Regions from separate parts of the Cupriavidus sp. FW305-F7 genome, predicted to be linked through region 3. Evidence: predicted binding sites of a transcription regulator. Region 3 holds the regulator's gene; each other region holds the start of a gene.
What was found. Region 3 encodes sigma-54, which starts transcription at its own class of promoters, with help from an activator protein. Its sites were predicted from a motif close to TGGCANGNAANCTGCTTT; they were not measured.

Region 1 (7,626 bases), on a different contig from region 3:
CTGTCCGTGGCGTGCCATGCGGTGCGCGCGGAGAAGAGGTGGATACCATGAACGGGCGCATGCTCTGCCAGATCGCCCTGGCACTGGCGGCCACGGCCGCAAGCGGCGCCGCCCTCGCCGGGCGGGCCGATCTCCACGATGCCGCTTTGCACGATAGCGACGCACACGGCGGCTTTATCAAGACGCGCACAAGCGTCGGCGTGGGCCTCTATTTCGGGCCCGGCGTGTTCTACGGCGGCTACCCGTATGGCTACCCCGCCCCGTACTACTACCCGCCCGCCGTGGTCACCGCACCCGCGGCGCCGCCGCAGTACATCGAACAGGGACCGAACGGCCCCGTGCCGGTCCCCGGCCCGGACGGCGTAGCGCCGCAGCAGGGCTGGTGGTACCACTGCGACCAGCCCGAAGGCTACTACCCCTATGTGCAGTCCTGTCCCGGCGGCTGGCAGCGCATACCGGCACAGCCGCCGGCCAACTCCTGATGCGGGGTGACACCATGCATGCCCTGACCCGCGCCACGCTGGCCGTGGCCACCCTGACCCTCGGCGCGTGCGCCGTGATGCCTGCCGGCCCCAGCGTGATGGTGCTGCCGGGCACCGGCAAGAGCTTCGAACAGTTCCGCGCCGACGACTACAACTGCCGCCAGTTCGCCTTCGGGCGGGTGGGCCGTGTCTCATCCTCGCAGGCCGCCAACAATGCGGCCGTCGGCAGCGCCGTAGTCGGCACCGCGCTGGGCGCAGCGGCGGGTGCGGCCTTTAATGGCGGTTCGGGTGCGGCGGTGGGTGCGGGCGTAGGCCTGCTGACTGGCGCGGCGGTCGGCGCGGGCAATGCCCAGTACGCGGGTTACGGCACGCAACAGCAATACGATGCCGCCTACGTACAGTGCATGTACGCCAGCGGCAACCGCGTGCCCGCCCCCGGACGCGTCGCCGCTGCGCCGCGGTATTACTACAATCCGCCGCCTCCGCCACCGGTATATTACAGCCCGTATCCGTACTATTAGGTCAGCCCCGGGGCCATTCGGAGTACCGACGCGAACGGTCGCCAACCCATGCGCAGAATGCCTGCGGGCGTTCATCTGGCGTCAGGTCGCGGCATGCCTTCGCAATCTCAGCGTATTGCGCGACTTCATCGCCAAGGTAGTACCAGCGCAGCCGTTCCATCCACTGGCGACCTTGCGCAGGATCGCCGGTCAGCGCCAGCAGCCATGCGGTGCGCGCGATCATGGTCGGCGTAGGCAGCAGGTGCACGGCGGCGATGTGGGCGGGCAACAAATCTGCCGCATTGGCCGGCGTAATGGTGGCCAGGCCGGCGGCGTCGGCCTGCGCGTGCTGGCGGAACCAGAAGCGCGGCATCGGCAAGGCATTGCGGTGGCCTTCGCTGCTGGCGTATTCGCGGGCTTCGGCGCGGCGGTAGTCTTGCCACATGGTGGCCAGCACGGCCGCGGCCACCACGACAAACGCGATCGCCAGCGCCCGTGCCACTGGCATCGGCACGCGCCAACGCCCGAAGCCTGACGGCTCCAGCCAACCGAGCATGAAGCAGAACGGCAGGAAGAAATAGAGGTAATGCAGCGGGTATTCGAGCATCGAATGCGCGCACAGCATCGCCAGCCAGGTAAGAACCAGCACGGTCTGCTTGCGCTCTTCGCTATCGCCGTGCCACAGGCGAACGCGAACCACGCGCCATAGCCACGCCAGCAGGATCAGGCCTACGCCGGCGGCGCCGACGATGCCCGTCTTCGCCAGCAAGTCGAGGATGGCGTTGTGGGCGTGCAGGGACATCTCCACCTTCACGCCGACTTGCTGCATCTGCTGGAATTGCGCCCAGCCGAACTCGCCCCAGCCGACACCGAACCAGGGGTGGGAGCGGAACATTGCCAGCGCGTGGGTCCACAGCGCGCCGCGCGCGGACATCTGGTCTTCTGCTTCGAGTTGGGCGATGGTGTCGAACAGGCGCCAGTCGAAGGCTTGCCCTGCCGCACGGATCGCGGGCTGCAGGATCAGCAGCATCGCCACCATTGCTACTGCTGCGACGAGCAGACCGACTGGTCGCTGCATTGGATCCGAGTCGCTCCGCCCGCCTCGTGCGAGCCACGCTGCGACCAGTGCATAGACCGCAGCCAGGCCAACATGCAGCACGCCGGTGCGCGAACCGGACAGCACGATGCCGCTTTCTAGCAAGACTACGGCGGCGAGCCACATCGGGAAACGCAAGCGGCCACGCGAAGCCAGCCACACTGACGCCACCAACGCCAGGCCTTCAACGGTGGCCTGGTGGTTGGGTTGGTTCAGGTTGCCCCAGAGGCGGCGATTGTTGTCGTAGAAGTAGGTGGAGACGAGGCCGAAGGCGCGGGGTTCGAGGTGGAAGAGCTGCACCCATTGCGTGAGCGTACCGAGCGACCCCGCAATGAGAAAGGCCGTGGCGAAGGCATCGCCGATGTCCTGCGTGGTTGTTGCTGGCGCGCGTCGATACCACCATCCAGCGCAAGTCACTGCGGCTCCAAGGATCAGCGTGAGAATCGTGATCAGCCGGCTGCCAGTGATGTCAGCGTGACCGAGGGCGCCGAGTAAAAGGCTGACAAGGCTTAGCCAGACAAACAGCAGGCAGCCCCACGGAAGCCACATATGGGTTTCCGAACTCGCTGCTGGGGACTTGTGGATCGCATGGAAGGCGAAGACGGCGATGGCACAGAATGCGGCAGTCCATTCGCCATAGAACGTCGCCAGCGGCAGCGTGTGCCGGGAAACTAGCAGTGGGAAGACGATTGCTGCGATGAGGGCAGCCGACGGGAGGGTTGTCCGGGACGGCGGCATTGAGGCGCCTGGTTTGGGGAAAGGCGCATGATAGCTTGTAGCGCGGATAAAGAAAAAGCGCCCGAAGGCGCTTTATTGCCCAATGGACTGCTGATTAGATACCAGTCTGAGGCTTGCCGCAAACGGTAGTGGCCGCTGCAAATGTCACGGAGGAAGCGGTAATGGCCGGAGTAATTGTCACCGTACAACCACCGGTCGCCAGTTGGGCCCGCCCGACAATAGTAATCACGCCCGCCGTAGTGACACCATAGTCCACGAGGCCATTGGGAGGATTAGGGATTGCAGTAAAACCACCACCCGCAGCGGTTGCGAGGTTGAGGGAAGTATTACAGGGGGCAGCAATCGCGCCTGCTGCCAAGGCGTTTGTCTGCACACATTCGGCAATCGCCTGCTTCAAAGCTGCAATCGACGAAAGGTTTTCAGACCAGCGACTCCGCGTCACATAGTCCTGATACTGCGGAATCGCGATCGCGGCCAAAATACCAATGATCGCCACCACGATCATCAGTTCGATCAGCGTAAAGCCCTTCTGGACACGACGGCCCAGCTTCTTCAGTTGTTGTACCCGTTGCATGATTTGACCCCTCGAAGAGATTTTGGTTAAGCGTTGCACGTCTTCGGTTGCGTGACGCGGGGACTATTGAGCAGTAAGCGTGCCAGCAGCATCCCCCATCCGTAGAGGGTGAAAAGCGACAAATTTCGTCACCCATCAGGGGGATGCTCGCCAGTTGCGCCAAATTTTGTCACCCAGGCCCGCTATCACAGGTCAACCCGACAAAATGTGCGATCACTCACATGAGTTAGTTGACCAAGGCACCGACGACCGCCTTGCCGGCGCGCCAACGAAAAAGGGCGGCCAGCTGGCCGCCCTTCTCGCCTGGGCGGAACCTCGTCAGGCGGTCTGTGCCGACCGGCGGCTCAGCAGCTTGCCCATAAGCACCACCAGTATCGCGCCGGCGGCGCCGAATACCAGGTGGGCGTGCGGCACGTGGACTTCGAACCAGGCGGCGTCAACCGGGTCGCTGACCAGCATCTCACCCGCCAGGTAGCCCAGCAGCGCGGCACCCAGCACGATGATGACCGGGAAGCGCTCCATGACCTTGAGCAGCAGCGTGCTGCCAAACACGATCAGCGGGATCGACAGGCCCAGGCCGATGATCAGCAGCATCAGCTGGCTGCCTTCGGGGCCTTTCTGCGCAGCGGCGGCCACGGCCACCACGTTGTCGAGCGACATCACCAGGTCGGCGATCAGGATGGTGCGGATGGCGGCCCAGATATTGTCCTTGCCATCGTGCCCTTCCTCGTCGTCATCGCCGGTCAGCAGTTGCACGCCGATGTAGACCAGCAGCACGGCGCCGACGATCTTCAGGTACGGCAGGCTCAGCAGCTTGACCGCGGCCACGGTCAGCACCACGCGCATGATGATGGCGGCGGCGCTGCCCCAGAAGATGGCCTTCTTCTGCTGGGCGGGCGGCAGGTTGCGCGAGGCGAGCGCGATCACCACCGCGTTGTCGCCGGACAGGACGATATTGGTCAGGATGATCGATCCCAACGCAATCCAGAATGTGGTGGAAGACAGCAGTTCCACGGCAGGGCTCCTCGATTTTTTAGGTGGCACACCCGTCATCTGACGGGGTTTCGGATGTCTCAAAATACGAACATGACTGTTTACCGCATGAACCTTTCGATTACATTTCAATCCTGTCATGTTTCGCCTAGGGGGTATCCCTGCCCCCCGCTGCGCCAGAATGACAATGCCCCCGCGCGGGCGGGGGCATTGCCTGGTGCACCATTCCCGCGCTGGCGGGAATGGCAAGGTACGTCTTACAGCATTGCCTTCAGCAGGCGGCCCATCTCCGACGGGTTCTTGGTCACCTTGATGCCGCAGGCTTCCATGATTTCCAGCTTGGCCTGGGCGGTATCGGCACCGCCCGAGATCAGCGCGCCGGCGTGGCCCATGCGCTTGCCCGGAGGCGCGGTCACGCCAGCGATGAAGCCAACCACCGGCTTCTTCATGTTTTCCTTGATCCAGTAAGCCGCGTTGGCTTCGTCCGGACCGCCGATCTCGCCGATCATGACCACGGCGTCCGTTTCCGGATCGTCGTTGAACATCTTCATCACGTCGATGTGCTTCAGGCCGTTGATGGGGTCGCCACCAATGCCGACAGCCGACGACTGGCCCAGGCCAAGCGCGGTCAGCTGGCCCACGGCTTCGTACGTCAGCGTGCCCGAGCGCGACACCACGCCGATGCGGCCCTTCTTGTGGATGTGGCCCGGCATGATGCCGATCTTGATTTCGTCCGGCGTGATCAGGCCCGGGCAGTTCGGTCCCAGCAGCAGGGTCTTCTTCTTCTCACGGCGCATGCGGTCCTTGACTTCCATCATGTCGCGCACGGGGATGCCTTCGGTAATGCAGACCACCAGGTCCAGGTCGGCGTCAACGGCTTCCCAGATCGCGGCAGCGGCGCCTGCGGGCGGCACATAGATGACCGACACGGTGGCGCCGGTCTGGGCCTTGGCGTCCTTGACGCTGGCGTAGATGGGAATGCCTTCGAAGTCTTCACCGGCCTTCTTCGGGTTCACGCCCGCGACGAAGCAGTTCTTGCCGTTGGCGTAGTCGCGGCAGCCACGGGTGTGGAACTGGCCGGTCTTGCCGGTGATGCCCTGGGTGATGACCTTGGTGTCTTTGTTGATCAGAATCGACATGCTGTAATCCTTTGCTTGGCTACGAGCGGCGCGCGCGAGGGCGCATCAAAGCGCCTGCGCACCGCCCGCGTTCGCGTATGGTTGCGTTCGTGCGACGGCTTACTTGCCAGCGGCAGCGGCCACCACCTTCTGGGCGGCTTCTTCCATCGTGTCGGCCGAGATGATGGGCAGGCCCGAGTCGGCCAGCATCTTCTTGCCGAGGTCTTCGTTGGTGCCCTTCATGCGCACGACCAGCGGCACCGTCAGGTGCACGGCCTTGGAAGCGGAGATCACGCCTTCGGCGATCACGTCGCAACGCATGATGCCGCCGAAGATGTTGACCAGGATGGCCTCTACGTTCGGGTTGCTCAGCATCAGCTTGAAGGCTTCGGTCACCTTCTCGGTGGTGGCACCGCCGCCCACGTCGAGGAAGTTGGCCGGCTCGCCGCCGAACAGCTTGATGGTGTCCATGGTGGCCATGGCCAGGCCGGCGCCGTTCACCAGGCAGCCGATGTTGCCGTCCAGCGAGATGTAGGCCAGGTCGAACTTCGAGGCTTCGATTTCGTTGGCGTCTTCTTCATCCAGGTCGCGGTAGGCAACGATTTCCGGGTGACGGAACAGCGCGTTCGAGTCGAAGTTGAACTTGGCGTCCAGCGCGATGACCTTGCCGTCGCCGGTCAGGATCAGCGGGTTGATTTCAGCCAGCGAAGCGTCGGTTTCATAGAACGCCTTGTACAGGCCTTGCAGCGCCTGGCGGGCTTGCGCCACGCTCGCGTCGGGCACGCCGATCTTGCGGGCGATGTCGTCGGCTTCAGCGTCGGTCAGGCCGACCGACGGCTCGATGATCAGGGTGTGGATCTTTTCCGGGCTGTGGGCAGCGACTTCTTCGATGTCCATGCCGCCTTCGCTCGAGGCCATCAGCGCGACCTTCTGCGAAACACGGTCCACCACCAGCGAAACGTACAGTTCCTTCTTGATGTCGGCGCCTTCTTCGATCAACAGGCGGTTGACCTTCTTGCCTTCCGGGCCGGTCTGGTGCGTGACCAGCTGCATGCCCAGGATGTTCGAGGCGTAGGTCTTGACGTCGTCGATGCTCTTGGCAACCTTCACGCCGCCGCCCTTGCCGCGGCCACCCGCATGAATCTGGGCCTTGACGACCCACACCGGGCCGCCGAGCGTTTCTGCGGCCTTCAGGGCCTCGTCAACCGAGAACGCGGGGATGCCGCGCGGAACCGGCACATTGTATTTGCGCAGGATTTCCTTGCCTTGATACTCATGGATATTCATGCGTGTTTCCTTTCGGGTAGGCGTAAAAGGTAGAAGGGAAGAATCTGAAAGAAGACGAACTCTCTCGTCAGGCTGGCCAATCCTGAGAATCAGCCGGAGGTGCCGGTCGGCCGCTCGGCCGGGACAGCGTCGTTGCCATCATTGCTGCGGTCGCCATTGGCCGCGGGCGGCGCCTGAGGCGCAGTCGCGACGGCAGGTGCTGCCTCGGCCCGTATCTTGGGCGTCGGCTGGTGACCATACCAGCGCGGGTAAAACTGACGAACCACCTCGCCATCGAAACGCAGGGCGTGGCAGCCGTTCAACTGATAGGGCGGCTCCGGATTCGGGTCGTCCTCGCCGTTGTCGCGGATATTGATGACTTCACCGGCAAAGGCCTGGATCGCCGTGCTGGGCAGCACACCCGCGGCCTCGGTCAGGTGCGAGCAGCCGTGCATGCCGCCCAGGCGCTCACGCACGGCCTTGCGAAAGCCCTTGCGCAGGTTCAGGCCGATCAGCTTGCGGTAAGCCGGGCCGATCGTGTCGCAATGGGACGGGTACGGCACCCAGTCCGAGCAGGCCTCGGCATCCAGCACCGTCATTTCCTCATTGATCGTGACGCGCAGCCACAGGTCGTGCAGGGGCTGGCCTACCGGCCGGACGCGGTCGCCGGCCAGTTCGATGTCGCGAGGTTTGGTGTCGGTCAGGCGCACCTCGATATCCCACAAGCCGTCCTCTCTCTGGTACGCCTCGGCCGTAATGGCGCGACGGTGACGCTGGGAGCGGTTGACGGGCTGGGACAGAGGCATGGCCAGGCTGGAAATACGGGGGGCTGGGGAACGGCGGTGCCGGAGCACCGAAT
Region 2 (7,626 bases), on a different contig from region 3:
GTGGCCGCGTCCTGCACCAGGAAGCCGTTGGCGGCAAACGTGGCCAGCACGCGGTGTACCACCGCGTAGTGCACGCCGCTGTGCTTGGCCAGCTCGCGCACGCCCCAGGTCGGCTGGCGCACGGTGAAGTGGGTCAGCAGCGCCAGCGCACCGTCCAGTGTCTTGAGTGTCATCGCTTGTTCCTTCGCATCGGGCTGCATGGTACGGGCAAGCGCGGCGCGACTCAATCTTTCGTGCCCCGACTATACCCACGCCGCCCGAAGGGCCGCGATCAGGCCCCCAGCACGATCGCGCCGGGGTCACTAAGATAGCGAGCCATATGCATTGCCCGCGTGCGGCACCAGCCGCCCGCCATCCACCACATGAATCACGACTCTATCCCCAACGGCGCAGGCGTCGCCTGGTCCGTGCTGGACCTGGCCCCCATCCCTGAAGGCAGCGATGCCGGCCAGGCCATGCGCAACTCGCTCGACCTGGCCCGCCATGCGGAGCAGTTGGGCTACCACCGCTACTGGCTGGCCGAGCATCACAATATGCCCGGCATTGCCAGTGCCGCCACCGCCGTGCTGATCGGCTATGTCGCCAACGGCACCAGGACCATCCGCGTGGGTTCGGGCGGCGTGATGCTGCCCAACCATTCGCCGCTGGTGATCGCCGAGCAGTTCGGCACGCTGGCCTCGCTCTACCCGGGCCGCATCGACCTGGGCCTGGGCCGCGCGCCCGGCACCGACCAGGCCACCGCGCGCGCCTTGCGCCGCCACCTGTCGGCCGACAGCGCCGATACCTTCCCGCAGGATGTGGAAGAACTGCAGGCCTATTTCGAAGACGTGCGCCCCGGCCAGCGCCTGCGCGCGGTGCCCGGCGCCGGGCTCAAGGTGCCGATCTGGTTGTTGGGTTCGAGCCTGTTCAGCGCGCAGCTGGCCGCGGCGATGGGCCTGCCGTTCGCCTTTGCCTCGCACTTTGCGCCGGGCTTCATGCGCCAGGCGGTGGACCTGTACCGACGCACCTTCCGGCCCTCCGAAGCGCTGGACCGGCCTTATGTGATGCTGGGCCTGAACGTGTTTGCGGCCGAGACCGGCGACCAGGCGCGCCGCCTGTTCAGCTCGCTGCAGCAGCAGTTCCTGGCGCTGGTGCGCGGCACTCCGGGGCAGCTGCGCGCGCCGGTGGATGATATCGAATCACTGTGGACCGAGAGCGAGGCCGACCATATCCGCCGCTCGCTGGCGTGCTCCGTGGTGGGCGATCCCGACGCCGTGCGTGCCGGCATGCAGCGTTTTGTCGATGACCTGCGCCCGGACGAGCTGATGCTGGCCGGGCAGATCCATGACCACCAGGCGCGCCTGCGCTCGTTCGCCATCGCCGCCGATGCGGCGCGCAGCCTGAAGACCTCATCAGCGCTCTGAGCGCCTGCGATGCTCCGGTATGGCGTGCGCCGCACTTGCGGCGTGCGCCCGTGAGCGCGTCTCCCCTAATCCTGTTTGCGCACCGCCGATCCGCTCGGATACATTAGAAGGTCCGAGACACAGAGAGGCACGGCTCCCGCAGCACGCGCCCGACAGTCCGCCCGATCCACCACCCCATTCATCACCCATGGGGCCGACGGCAGCGACGACAGGAGACAACGATGGACCTGCGGCAACGCGAGCACATCGAGACGGTGGTCCAGGCCACCACATACCTTGCCCCGCCGGCCGTGCTTGCGGACCGGATCGCGCACGACGCCATCATCCAGAACTCATGGCGCCGCTGCGTGCACCAGTACGGCCTGGATCCGTCGCGCATGCAGGAGGCGCGCATCCTGCCGCAGCCGCGCCTGCGCGAACACCAGGAACGTATCGACGACTTCGCGCGCATCGCGCGCCACGGCCTGCAAAGCCTGTATGGGCAGGTGGCGGGCCTGGGCTATGTGGTGCTGCTGACCGATGCGCAGGGCGTGACCGTCGACTATATCGGCGAGGCCCGCAGCGATGCCGCGCTGCGCCACGCGGGCCTGTACCTGGGCGCCGAGTGGAGCGAGAGCGGCGCCGGCACCTGCGCGGTCGGCACCGCCCTGGCCACGGGCCAGGCGCTGACGGTGCACCAGGCCGACCATTTCGACGCCACCCATATCCCGCTGACCTGCACCGCCGCGCCGCTGTTCGACACGCACGGCAACCTGCATGCCATCCTCGACATCTCCGCGCTGACCTCGCCGCAGGCCAAGGACAGCCAGGGGCTGGCGCTGCAGATGGTGCGCATCTACGCCGCGCATATCGAGAACGCCAACTTCCTGCGCGCGCACCGCCGCGACTGGATCCTGAAGCTGAACGTGGCGCCGGAGTTCGTCGACGTCAATCCCGAATACCTGCTGGCGCTGGACGAGGCGGGCCGCATCGTCGGCCACAACCACCGCGCCAGGCTGATGCTGGAAGGCGAGCTGGGTGGTGCACCGGGCGCCACCGTGCTGGGCCAGCGGTTCGAGACGCTGTTCGACGCGCGCCTGGAAGACCTGGGCCATTACGTCTATTCGCGCCCGAGCGAGCAGCGCCTGGTGGCGCTGACCCGCAGCGGCGGCCTGCTGTACCTGAGCGTGCTGCCGCCCGCGCTGCGCTGGCAGGCGCCGCCCGCCGAAACGCAGGTGGAGATGCCGGATGCGCTGGCAGCACTGACCGGCGGCGATGCCGCGCTGCAGCAGCAGTTGCAGCGCGCGGCGCGCCTGGTCGATTCGCCCATCAACCTGCTGATCCACGGCGAGACCGGCAGCGGCAAGGAGTTCCTGGCCAAGGCGCTGCATCTTGCCAGCGCGCGCCGCGGCGGGCCGTTCGTAGCGGTGAACTGCGCGGCGATCCCTGAAACCTTGATTGAAAGCGAATTGTTCGGCCACCTGCCCAACAGCTTCTCCGGCGCAGGCCCGCGCGGCAAGCGCGGCCTGATCCAGGAGGCCGACGGCGGCACGCTGTTCCTGGACGAGATCGGCGACATGCCGCGCGAGCTGCAGTCGCGGCTGCTGCGCGTGCTGGCCGAGGGCGAAGTGCTGCCTGTCGGCGCCGCGCGGCCGGTGCCGGTGCGGCTGCGGGTCATCTCCGCCACGCACCACAGCCTGGAGCAACTGGTGGCCGACGGGCGCTTCCGCGAGGACCTGTACTACCGCCTCAACGGCGCGCGCTTTACGCTGCCGCCGCTGCGTGCGCGCACCGACCTGGACTGGCTGGTCCGCAAGCTGCTGCAGGAAGGGGGCGCAGAAGGCGGCGAGATCACGCTGTCGCCCGCGGCACGCGAGCGGCTGCACCGCCACCGCTGGCCCGGCAACCTGCGCGAACTGCGCAACGTGCTGGAGTACGCGCGCGCGGTCTGCGCCGACGGCTATATCGATGTGCCGGACCTGCCTGACAGCCTGGCGGGACCCGCTCCGTCCGCCGCCCTGCCGCAGCCAGGGCCCGCCCAGTCACCCGCTGCCGCGCCGTTCGATCCGCACCAGTTGCCGCCGGAAGGCATGCTGCTGATGCAATACCTGCGCGCCTCCGGCTGGAACCTGAGCGCGGTCGCGCGTCAGATCGGCGTCAGCCGCATGACGCTGTACCGCCGCATGGAGCGCTACGGCATCCAGTCGCCCAACCGGCGCGACGGCGGCCCAGAGCCCACCGACGCATAAGCCGGCAGGCAGCACGGCGCACGCGCGCCATCCCTGCGATACGGTTGTCCATCCCCTGTACACCTGCGCTGTGACACCTGTCACAGCGCAGCGTCGCTTTTGCCCTTCCGCCTCGGGGTAATCCCTCGGATCCGACCCCGCTGATACCCCTGTTTCCCCGGTTTTCACTGCCTGCGCGCACTGGCACGGCCATTGCAAATACGCTTGGCAAGACAACGACAACAGGAGACGGGCAATGGGGCACGCAGCAGGCGCCAGCGCGCAGATCGCGCCAGTGGTCGGCATCATCGCCAACCCGATTTCCGCGCGCGACATCCGCCGCGTGATCGCCAACGCCAACAGCCTGCAGCTGGCCGACCGCGTCAATATCGTGCTGCGCCTGCTGGCCGCGCTGGCGTCCTGCGGCGTGGAGCGCGTGCTGATGATGCCCGACCGCGAAGGCCTGCGCGTCATGCTGGCGCGGCACCTGGCACGCCGGCAGGGGCCGGACTCGGGGCTGCCCGCGGTCGACTACCTTGACATGCCGGTCACCGCGCGCGTTGACGACACCCTGCGCGCCGCGCGCTGCATGGCCGATGCGGGCGTGGCCGCCATCATCGTGCTGGGCGGCGACGGCACCCACCGCGCGGTGGTGCGCGAGTGCGGCGCGGTGCCGATCGCGGGCCTGTCGACCGGCACCAACAATGCCTACCCCGAAATGCGCGAACCCACCATCATCGGGCTGGCCACCGGCCTCTATGCCACGGGCCGCATTCCCCCTGCGCAGGCGCTGGCGTCGAACAAGCGGCTCGACATCGTCATCCGCGACGGCAACGGCGGCTTTCGCCGCGATATTGCGCTGGTGGATGCGGTGATCTCGCACGAGCACTTCATCGGCGCGCGCGCCTTGTGGAAGACCGACACGCTTGCCGCCGTCTACGTGTCCTTTGCCGACCCCGAGGCCATCGGCCTGTCATCCATCGCCGGGCTGCTGGAGCCGGTGGGCCGGCGCGAAGAGGGCGGCCTCGCGATCGAGCTGGCCGCCCCCGGCGAAGGCGAATTCGACCTGTGCGCGCCGATCGCACCCGGCCTGATGTGCACCGTGCCGGTGGCCGGCTGGCAGCGGCTCGAACACGGCCGGCCCCATCGCGTGCGCCAGCGCAGCGGCATTGTCGCGCTGGACGGCGAGCGCGAACTGGCCTTCGGGCCGGACGACGAAGTCACCGTCACCCTGCATGACCACGCCTTTCGCAGCATCGACGTCGCGGCCTGCATGCGCCATGCCGCGCGCCACCACCTGATGCGCCGCCTGCCGCGGCACGCCGCGGCGGGATGACGCGCGGGCACCGCGTCCGCCCGCTTTTCCCCTTTCTTGAAGTGCAACACCTGAAAACGAAGGAGACAGACATGACAGCCAGAGCTTCTCAAGATTCCGCCGCGCTGCCGCTCGATAAGGAGACGTTGCTGACGGTGTACCGGAAGATGCGCACCATCCGCGATTTTGAAGAACGCCTGCACGTGGACTTCGGGCGCGGCGACATCCCGGGCTTCGTCCACCTGTACGCGGGCGAGGAAGCCGCGGGCGTCGGCATCCTGCACCACCTGAACGATGGCGACCGCATCGCCAGCACGCACCGCGGCCACGGCCACTGCATCGCCAAGGGCGTCGATCCGGTGGCGATGATGAAGGAGATCTACGGCAAGAAGGGCGGCTCGTGCAATGGCAAGGGCGGCTCGATGCATATCGCCGACCTGTCCAAGGGCATGATGGGCGCCAACGGCATCCTGGGCGCGGGCGCGCCGCTGATCTGCGGCGCCGCGCTGGCTGCCAAGTTCCGCGGCAAGGGCGAGGTCGGCATCACCTTCTGCGGCGACGGCGCCTCCAACCAGGGCACCTTCCTGGAGAGCCTGAACCTGGCCGCGGTGTGGAACCTGCCGGTGATCTTCGTGATCGAGAACAACGGCTATGCCGAATCGACCTCGCGCGATTACGGCACCGCGGTGGACAGCTACGTGGACCGCGCCGCCGGCTTCGGCATCCCGGGCGTGACGGTGGACGGCACCGATTTCTTCGCCGTCCATGAAGCGGCCGGCGAAGTGATCCGGCGCGCGCGCGAAGGCGGTGGGCCGTCGCTGCTCGAATGCAAGATGGTCCGCTTCTACGGCCACTTCGAGGGCGATGCGCAAACCTACCGCGCCGCAGGCGAACTCGACGATATCCGCGCCAACAAGGATTGCCTGAAGCTGTTTGGCCGCGCCGTGACCCAGGCCGGCGTGGTCGCGCGCGAAGAACTCGACGCCATCGACCGCGAGGTCGCCGCGCTGATCGAGCATGCCGTGCAGGAGGCCAAGGCCGCACCGCAGCCCGGGCCCGAAGACCTGCTCACCGACGTCTACGTCAGCTACTGATCCGCCACGCGCTAACTCAATATCAGGAGACAAACCATGGCTCGCAAACTGAGCATCAAGCTGGCGATCAACGAGGCGATCGACCAGGAAATGACCCGCGACCCCAGCGTCATCATGCTGGGCGAAGACATTGTCGGCGGCGCCGGCGCGGACGGCGAGAAGGACGCCTGGGGCGGCGTGCTGGGCGTGACCAAGGGCCTGTACGCCAAGCACGGCGACCGGCTGCTGGACACGCCGCTGTCTGAATCCGCTTACGTGGGCGCCGCCATCGGCGCCGCGGCCTGCGGCATGCGCCCGATCGCCGAGCTGATGTTTATCGACTTCATGGGCGTTTGCTTCGACCAGATCTTCAACCAGGCGGCCAAGTTCCGCTACATGTTCGGCGGCAAGGCCGAGACCCCGGTGGTGATCCGCGCGATGGTCGGCGCGGGCTTTCGCGCGGCCGCGCAGCACAGCCAGATGCTGACGCCGCTGTTCACTCATATCCCCGGACTGAAGGTGGTGTGCCCGTCCACGCCGTACGACACCAAGGGCCTGCTGATCCAGGCGATCCGCGACAACGACCCGGTGATCTTCTGCGAGCACAAGAACCTATACGGCCTGGAGGGCGAGGTGCCCGAAGGCGCCTACGCGATTCCGTTCGGCGAGGCCAATATCGTGCGCGACGGCAAGGATGTGTCGATTGTCACCTACGGGATGATGGTGCATCGCTCGCTCGAAGCGGCCGCCACGCTGGCCAAGGAGGGCATCGAGGCGGAAGTGATCGACCTGCGCACGCTCTCGCCGCTGGACATGGACACCGTGCTGGAATCGGTCGAGAACACCGGCCGCCTGGTGGTCGTGGACGAGGCCAGCCCGCGCTGCAATATCGCCACCGATATCTCCGCGCAGGTCGCGCAGCAGGCCTTCGGCGCGCTCAAGGCCGGCATCGAGATGGTGTGCCCGCCGCATACGCCGGTGCCGTTCTCGCCGACGCTGGAGGACCTGTACATCCCCAGCGCCGCGCAGATCGTGGCCGCCGCGCGCAAGACCATGAAGGGAGGCAAGCACTGATGGCAACCGCAATTTCCCCCACGATTATCCCGATCGTGATGCCCAAGTGGGGCCTGTCGATGAAAGAAGGCACGGTCAATGCGTGGCTGGTCGACGAAGGCACCGAGATTACCGTGGGCCTGCCGATCCTCGACGTGGAAACCGACAAGATCGCCAATGCGGTGGAGGCGCCCGACGCGGGAACGCTGCGCCGCAAGGTGGCGCAGGCCGGCGACGTGCTGCCGGTGAAGGCGCTGCTGGGCGTGCTGGCACCTGCGGAGGTGAGCGATGCGCAAATCGATGACTATGTCGCGGCTTATGAAACGCCGGCGGACGATGCTGGCGAAGAAGAAGCCGCTGCCGCGTACCAGTTTGCCGACGTCGACGGCATCCGGGTCCGCTATGCCCGCAAGGGTGGCGGCGCCGAAACCGTGCTCTTCATCCACGGATTTGGCGGAGACCTGGACAACTGGCTGTTCAACCTCGATCCCCTGGCCGACGCGTACACCGTGGTGGCGCTCGACCTGCCCGGCCACGGACAGTCGTCGCCGCGGCTCGCGGGCACGACGCTGGCG
Region 3 (7,626 bases):
GACCGTGGCCAGGCCCAGCGCCACCATCAGGTCGCCCGGATCGCGCGACAGCGCCGGGATCACGATCAGCAGCGGCACCACCGCCAGATCCTGGAACAGCAGGATGCTGATGATATTGCGGCCGTGCTCGCTTTCCAGCTCCATGCGCTCGGACAGCATCTTGGAGACGATCGCGGTGGAAGACATCGCCAGCGCCCCGCCCAGCGCCACCGACGCCTGCCAGGACAGCGGGAACAGCCAGTTGAAAGCCCAGCTGGCCGGCACCACCGCCAGCATCGACAGCACCACCTGCGAGCCGCCCAGGCCGAACACCAGCCGCTTCATCGAGCGCAGCTTGGTCAGGTTGAACTCCAGCCCGATCGAGAACATCAGGAAGACCACGCCGAATTCGGCCAGGTACTTGGTCTGCGCGGTGTCGCTGGCCAGCCCCAGCGCATGCGGGCCGATCAGGATGCCAACGGCCAGGTAGCCCAGCATCGGCGGCAGCTGCAGCATGCGGAATGCGACCACGCCGAAGACGGCGGCGGCCAGCAGCACCAGGGTCAGTTCCAGCGGAGAATGCATCAGGCGGTCTGGGTGACCGGCCAGGCGCGCGTCCGACCCGGCACGGGCACCCTGCCGGCAAAATACGGCGAGCACGGCAAGCACGACGTGCGCCATGGGTCGGGCCAGGCGCCATCGCATTCGTTGGTATACTTCGTCGCCATGATAGCCAATTTCGATGCGGATCGAGCACTCAGACTCGCCCGCGACACTCTCCAGACCGAAGCCGATGCGGTTTCCGCACTTTCCGGACGCCTGAACGGCGACTTTGCCCGTGCCGTGCTGCTGATCCTGCAATGCACCGGGCGCGTGGTCGTCTCGGGCATTGGCAAGTCCGGCCATATCGGACGCAAGGTCGCGGCCACGCTGGCCTCTACCGGCACGCCGGCGTTCTTTGTGCACCCGGCCGAAGCCAGCCACGGCGACCTGGGCATGGTCACGCGCGACGACGTGCTGATCGCCTTCTCCAATTCTGGCGAGACCGGCGAGCTGCTGTCGATCATCCCGATCGTCAAGCGCATCGGCGCGCGGCTGATCTCGGTCACCGGCAACCCCGACTCCAACCTGGCCAAGCTGGCCGACGTCCACCTGGACGCGGCGGTCGAGAAAGAAGCCTGCCCGCTGAACCTGGCGCCGACGGCCAGCACCACCGCGGCGCTGGCGCTCGGCGATGCACTGGCAGTGGCGGTGCTGGACGCGCGCGGCTTTGGCGAGGAAGACTTCGCCCGCTCGCACCCCGGCGGCGCGCTCGGGCGCAAGCTTCTGACCCATGTGCGCGACGTGATGCGCACCGGCAACGCCGTGCCCGAGGTGCGTGAGAACACGCCGCTGGCCCAGGCGCTGATGGAAATCACCCGCAAGGGCATGGCCATGACCGCCGTGGTGGATCCGGACGGACACGCCATCGGCGTCTTCACCGACGGCGACCTGCGCCGCCTGCTGGAAACCCCGCGCGACTGGAAGACCGTGCCCATCGGCGAGGTCATGCACCGCAACCCGCACGTGGTCAACGAGAACCAGCTCGCCGTCGAGGCGGTGCAGGTGATGGAAGCCAACCGCATCAACCAGCTGCTGGTGGTGGACGACGACGGCCGCCTGACCGGCGCGCTGCATATCCACGACCTGACCCGCGCCAAGGTCATCTGAGCGGGCGCGGGCCCGGCACAACCGGCACAACGCCAAGGACACCATGCAGGCACTCCTCGCCTCCCTCAGCGGCATCGTCATGCGGCTGCTGCCGCTGCTGCTGATGGCCTTCGTGGCGGGCAGCACGTTCTGGCTGGTCCAGATCAACTCCCCCAAGGAAGACCTGGCCGCGCAAAGCACCAAGAAGCATGAGCCTGATTACTTCATGGACCGCTTCTCGGCCACCGAGCTGGCGCCGGACGGCAGCACCAAGATCCGCTTCACCGGCGAGCGCATGGTCCATTTCGAGGACGACCAGACCTACGAAGTGACCCGGCCCGCCATGCGCGCGTACGAGCCGGACCGCCCGCCGGTCACCGCCCGCGCCGATATGGGCCGCATGAACGCCGAGGGCTCGGTGATCGACCTGTACGGCAACGGCTTCGTCATGCGCCAGCAGGGCGTGGACGTGTCCAAGGACCCGCAGCTGACCGCCGCATCCAGTTATTTCCAGCTGCTGATCAATGACGACATCGTCAAGACCGACAAGCCAGTCAAGCTGACGCGCGGCCCGTCGGTGATGACCGCCAACGGCCTGATCTTCAACAACGTCACGCGCGAAGTACAATTGCTCGGCAATGTACGCGGCACCATCATCACCGGGCCGTCCCCAGGCCGCGCGCCGGGGTCCTGAGCCCCGGCCCGGGGGCCGCACCAACCCGCACCAACGTACCCAGACGCCCTCAAGCAACCCCTGCCAACATGACTGCTTCCCTGACGACATCGTCCCGTCGACGCACCGCCCCGGCTCTGCTCGCCCTGGCCATGGCCTTCGGCCTGCTGGCCCAGCCCGCCCTGGCCGAGCGAGCGGACCGCGACAAGCCGATGGTGCTGGAGGCGGACAACGCCAGCTACGACGACGTCAAGCAGATCTATACGCTGACCGGCAACGTGGTGCTAACCAAGGGCACCATGATCCTGAAGTCCGACGCCGCCGAACTGCGCACCGACCCCGAGGGCTACCAGTTCGCGGTAGCCACCGCCAAGCCGGGCAAGCAGGCCTACATCCGCCAGAAGCGCGAAGGCGTCGACGAATACATCGACGGCTGGGGCGACCGCATCGAGTACGACGGCAAGCAGGAGTACTCCAAGCTGATCGGCAATGCCCGCATGGCGCGCCTGCAGGGCGCCAAGCAGGTCGATGAGATCCGCGGCGCGGTGCTGACCTACGACAGCCGCAAGGAGTTCTACACGGCCGCCGGCGGCGGCAGCGGCGACGCCGCGGCCGCCAATCCGTCCGGTCGCGTGCGCGCGGTGTTGTCGCCGCGCCAGGACCAGAAGGCCGGCGCCACGGGCAATGGCGGCTCGCCGCTGGACCTGAAGACGGCGCCCGCGCCTGCCAACAAACCCTGACGCCTGGCGCCGGCTTGCCTGCCCGCGCCAGAAACGCCTGAACGCCAGACCGTGCCAATGACCGATACCGCAACCATCGCCGACAAGCCTTCCGTCGAAGCCTCCACCGTCCTTCCCGGCGGCAGCACGCTGGTCGTGCGCCACCTGAAGAAGCGCTATGGCTCGCGCACGGTGGTCAAGGACGTCTCGCTCGACGTGAAGAGCGGCGAGGTGGTCGGCCTGCTCGGGCCTAACGGCGCGGGCAAGACCACCTCGTTCTACATGATCGTGGGCCTGGTGGCGCTGGACGAAGGCGATATCGTGCTCGACGGCGACCACATCAGCGGCCTGCCGATCCACGAGCGCGCGCGCATGGGGCTATCGTACCTGCCGCAGGAAGCCTCGGTGTTCCGCAAGCTCAACGTCGAAGAGAACATCCGCGCGGTGCTGGAGCTTCAGGTGAGCAACGGCAAGCCGCTGCCCAAGACCGAGATCGAGCGCCGCCTGGATTCGCTGCTCGACGACCTGCAGATCGCGCACCTGCGCAACAACCCGGCGCTGTCGCTATCGGGCGGCGAGCGCCGCCGTGTCGAAATCGCGCGCGCGCTGGCGTCGTCGCCGCGCTTCATCCTGCTGGACGAACCCTTCGCCGGCGTGGACCCGATCGCCGTGGGCGAGATCCAACGCATCGTCAGTTTCCTCAAGGCACGCAATATCGGCGTGCTGATCACCGACCACAACGTGCGCGAGACGCTCGGCATCTGCGACCACGCCTACATCATCAGCGAAGGCACGGTGCTGGCCGCGGGCCAGCCCGAGGAAATCATCGCCAATGACGCAGTGCGGCGCGTCTACCTGGGCGAGAACTTCCGCATGTGACTTAACGGCCTGCCCGCGAGCGGCAGGCCTCTTCGCGGGCGCGCGTGGGCCCTCCCACAGCCAGCGGCGATCGGACCGCATAAGCGATAGCAATTTCCGTTCCAACAACGGAAAGATGCGCATAGAATAGCTCGCATGAAACCGTCGCTACAGCTCCGTCTTTCCCAGCATCTGGCCCTGACCCCGCAACTGCAGCAGTCGATCCGGCTGCTGCAGCTCTCCACGCTGGAACTGCAGCAAGAGGTCGAACAGGCGCTGACGGAAAACCCGCTGCTCGAGCGCGAGAACGACTGGATCGAAAGCCCGCTGCGCGTGGCGGCCGACGGCTCGGTCAACCTGCAGAGCGCACCGGCGCCCGCCCCGGCTGAGCCCCAGGGCAATGGCGAGGCTCGCGCCGACGGCGCGGGTGACGACGACAGCTATGGCGACAGCGGCAACGGCGACGACTACGGCAGCGGCGACTGGAGCCTGGACGACTTTGCCCGCCGCCCCCAGGGCGACGAGGATGAAAAAACGCCGATGCAGCTGCGCGAGGCCGAGCCCACGCTGCGCGAGTACCTGATGGAGCAGCTCACGCCGCTGAAGATCTCGGCGCGCGACAAAGGCCTGGCCATCTTCCTGATCGAATCGCTCGACGACGATGGCTACCTGAGCGCATCGCTTGAGGAGATCTGCACGGAGTTGCCGGAAGAACTCGAGTTCGAGATCGACGAAGTCCACGCCATCCTCACGCTGCTGCAGAGTTTCGACCCGCCCGGCGTGGGTGCGCGCAACGCCGCCGAGTGCCTGGCCCTGCAGTTGCGACGCCTGACGCACCCGCAACGCGAACTGGCGCTGAACATCGTTAGCAATCACCTGGAGTTGCTCGCAGTACGCGACTACACGCGGCTGAAGAAGGCACTGCAGGTAGATGAAGTGGCACTGAAGTCCGCACACGAACTGATCCGCTCGCTGGCGCCCTACCCCGGCCATGCGTACAGCCGCCCGGAAGCGGACTTTGTGGTGCCGGACGTGTTCGTGCGCAAGGGTGGCGGCGGCTGGATCGCGCAGCTCAATCCGGATGTGATGCCGAGGCTGCGCATCAACGATATGTATGCCCAAATCCTGCGTGGCGCGAAGGGTGAGTCCGGCACGGCCGGACTGCAGCAAAAGCTGCAAGAGGCGCGCTGGCTGATCAAGAACATCCAGCAAAGGTTCGACACAATCCTGCGTGTCTCGCAGGCCATTGTCGAGCGTCAAAAGAACTTTTTCAGTCACGGCGAAATCGCCATGCGCCCCTTGGTTTTGCGGGAGATTGCCGATACACTGGGTTTACACGAGTCAACCATCTCCCGGGTGACGACCAATAAATTCATGGCAACGCCGATGGGTACTTTCGAACTGAAGTACTTCTTCGGCAGCCACGTGTCCACCGAAACCGGTGGCGCGGCTTCATCAACGGCCATCCGCGCCTTGATCAAGCAACTGATAGGAGCCGAAGACCCGAGGAATCCCCTTTCCGACAGTCGCATTGCCGAACTGCTGGGTGAGCAAGGCTTTGTTGTTGCGCGCCGCACTGTTGCCAAGTATCGCGAAGCCCTGAAGATCCCCGCAGTCAATCTCCGCAAGTCTTTGTAGCCGAGCCCACCGCCTGCCTGGTGAGGCTCTTTCAGAAGGAGAAGCGCTATGAACTTCAAGATCAGTGGACACCACCTGGACATCACGCCCCCTCTGCGTGAGTACGTGGAAACGAAGCTGGAGCGAATCGTCAGGCATTTCGATCAGGTCATTGGCGTTAGCGTGCTGCTCTCTGTCGACAACCACAAGGAAAAGGACCGGCGTCAGTACGCGGAAATTAATCTACATCTCAAGGGCAAGGACATCTTTGTCGAGGCGCATCACGAAGACCTATATGCAGCGATCGACGCACTCGTCGACAAGCTGGACCGTCAGGTGATCCGCTACAAGGATCGCGTGCAAGGCCACGACCGCGAAGCGGTCAAGTACCAGATGGCCGCAGCGCAAATGCAGCAATGACCGTGCCCGGCAGCCCCGCAGCGGGCTGCTGAATCAGGATTGAACAGGCAAGCCGCGCCACGAAGCGCGGCTTTTTTGCGCCCTTGCGTTCCGGGTTGCCGCCGGCATGCCGCGCCCGCACTGGCGGTGCGGCCCGGCTGTGGCGCCGGAGCCAACGCTTTTCACCCGAATGGGCAAGAGTGTTCGCAAGCGCAGCGCCAAGGTGTATGCTGCGCCATACAAAGAGAGGGAATCCTGGCCGCGCCCCGCATCGGTGCGCCGGCTCCCGGCCCGGAGGCACGATTGCATCACCATGTATCGTTCTGCACCGGCTTGCCCCGCTGCGCTGCACAATACGGGGGTAGTCGCTGCTCTATAATGGGCCGGACGCCTCCGGCCAGGCCAACGGCAGCCCGGAGCCAGCCCACTGCCCCGCGGAACGATCTGCCCGCTAACTGAAATCCTGCGCATCGCCCATGAATCGTTTGGCCAAATTGCTGCCACCCGGCAACATCACCCTGGACGTCAGCGTCACCAGCAAGAAGCGTGTGTTCGAGCAGGCCGGGCTCCTGTTCGAGAACAACCATGGTGTGGCGCGCGCCATCGTGACGGACAACCTGTTCGCGCGCGAGTCGCTGGGATCCACCGGCCTGGGCGCCGGCGTGGCGATCCCGCACGGCCGCATCAAGGGCCTGAAGCAGCCGCTGGCCGCCTTCATGCGCCTGGCCGAGCCGATTCCGTTCGAATCGCCGGATGGCAAGCCGGTATCGCTGCTGATCTTCCTGCTGGTGCCCGAACAGGCTACGCAGCAGCACCTGGAAATCCTGTCAGAAATCGCGCAACTGCTTTCCGACCGCGACATGCGCGAAGGACTGGCCACGCTGCCGACGCCCGATGCCGTCCATCAGCTGCTGATCGCATGGCATCCCTGATCCCCTGATCCCCCAGGCGGGCCGGCACCAGACCGGGCAGGCGCCAGGCGCTTCGCAAACCGCCCCACCAGTCATACCGCATGGAACTCACCGGCGTCACCTCCCAGTCCATCTTCGACGACAACGCAGCCGACATCAAACTCTCGTGGGTGGCCGGCCTGGAAGGCGCGGACCGCGCCTTCGACGTGGAGTTCGCCCGCGAAGCCACCTCCGCCGCCGACCTGGTGGGCCACCTGAACCTGATCCACCCCAACCGCATCCAGGTGCTCGGCAAGCCCGAAATCACTTATTACCAGCGGCTGGACGATGAGACCCGCAAGCGCCAGATGGGCGAGCTGATCCTGTTGGAGCCGCCCTTCCTGGTGATCGCCGACGGCATGGAGCCGCCGCCCGACCTGGAACTGCGCTGCACGCGCTCGTCCACGCCGCTGTTCACCACGCCGGTGTCGTCGGCCGCGGTGATCGACCACTTGCGCCTGTACCTGTCGCGCATCTCCGCGCCGCGCGTGACCATGCACGGGGTCTTCCTCGACATCCTGGGCATGGGCGTGCTGATCATGGGCGAATCGGGCCTGGGCAAGAGCGAACTGGGCCTGGAACTGATCTCGCGCGGCCACGGGCTGGTGGCCGACGATGCCGTGGACTTCGTGCGCCTGGGGCCGGATTTTATCGAAGGCCGCTGCCCGCCGCTGCTGCAGAACCTGCTTGAAGTGCGCGGCCTGGGCCTGCTCGACATCAAGACCATCTTCGGTGAGACCGC

Region 1: the regulator sigma-54 is predicted to act here: its motif matches at 3,458-3,475, upstream of AC3WL8_RS37205 (pilin).
Region 2: the regulator sigma-54 is predicted to act here: its motif matches at 3,813-3,830, upstream of AC3WL8_RS17225 (ATP-NAD kinase family protein).

Annotation. Positions count from the first base shown of each region.
Region 1 is NZ_JBYSYC010000071.1:3,789-11,414, forward strand. Features, by position in the region: gene AC3WL8_RS37190 (hypothetical protein) at 48-482, shown strand; gene AC3WL8_RS37195 (hypothetical protein) at 497-1,003, shown strand; gene AC3WL8_RS37200 (PglL family O-oligosaccharyltransferase) at 1,005-2,816, opposite strand; gene AC3WL8_RS37205 (pilin) at 2,911-3,390, opposite strand; gene AC3WL8_RS37210 (TerC family protein) at 3,709-4,404, opposite strand; gene sucD (succinate--CoA ligase subunit alpha) at 4,641-5,522, opposite strand; gene sucC (ADP-forming succinate--CoA ligase subunit beta) at 5,622-6,788, opposite strand; gene AC3WL8_RS37225 (DUF2889 domain-containing protein) at 6,878-7,573, opposite strand.
Region 2 is NZ_JBYSYC010000016.1:148,300-155,925, forward strand. Features, by position in the region: gene AC3WL8_RS17210 (IclR family transcriptional regulator) at 1-173, opposite strand, end outside; gene AC3WL8_RS17215 (LLM class flavin-dependent oxidoreductase) at 363-1,403, shown strand; gene AC3WL8_RS17220 (sigma-54-dependent Fis family transcriptional regulator) at 1,625-3,631, shown strand; gene AC3WL8_RS17225 (ATP-NAD kinase family protein) at 3,867-4,946, shown strand; gene AC3WL8_RS17230 (thiamine pyrophosphate-dependent dehydrogenase E1 component subunit alpha) at 5,018-6,019, shown strand; gene AC3WL8_RS17235 (alpha-ketoacid dehydrogenase subunit beta) at 6,056-7,072, shown strand; gene AC3WL8_RS17240 (acetoin dehydrogenase dihydrolipoyllysine-residue acetyltransferase subunit) at 7,072-7,626, shown strand, end outside.
Region 3 is NZ_JBYSYC010000007.1:60,066-67,691, reverse strand. Features, by position in the region: gene AC3WL8_RS08775 (monovalent cation:proton antiporter family protein) at 1-564, opposite strand, end outside; gene AC3WL8_RS08770 (KpsF/GutQ family sugar-phosphate isomerase) at 706-1,689, shown strand; gene lptC (LPS export ABC transporter periplasmic protein LptC) at 1,733-2,362, shown strand; gene lptA (lipopolysaccharide transport periplasmic protein LptA) at 2,431-3,081, shown strand; gene lptB (LPS export ABC transporter ATP-binding protein) at 3,139-3,939, shown strand; gene AC3WL8_RS08750 (RNA polymerase factor sigma-54) at 4,075-5,556, shown strand; gene hpf (ribosome hibernation-promoting factor, HPF/YfiA family) at 5,605-5,955, shown strand; gene ptsN (PTS IIA-like nitrogen regulatory protein PtsN) at 6,411-6,866, shown strand; gene hprK (HPr(Ser) kinase/phosphatase) at 6,947-7,626, shown strand, end outside.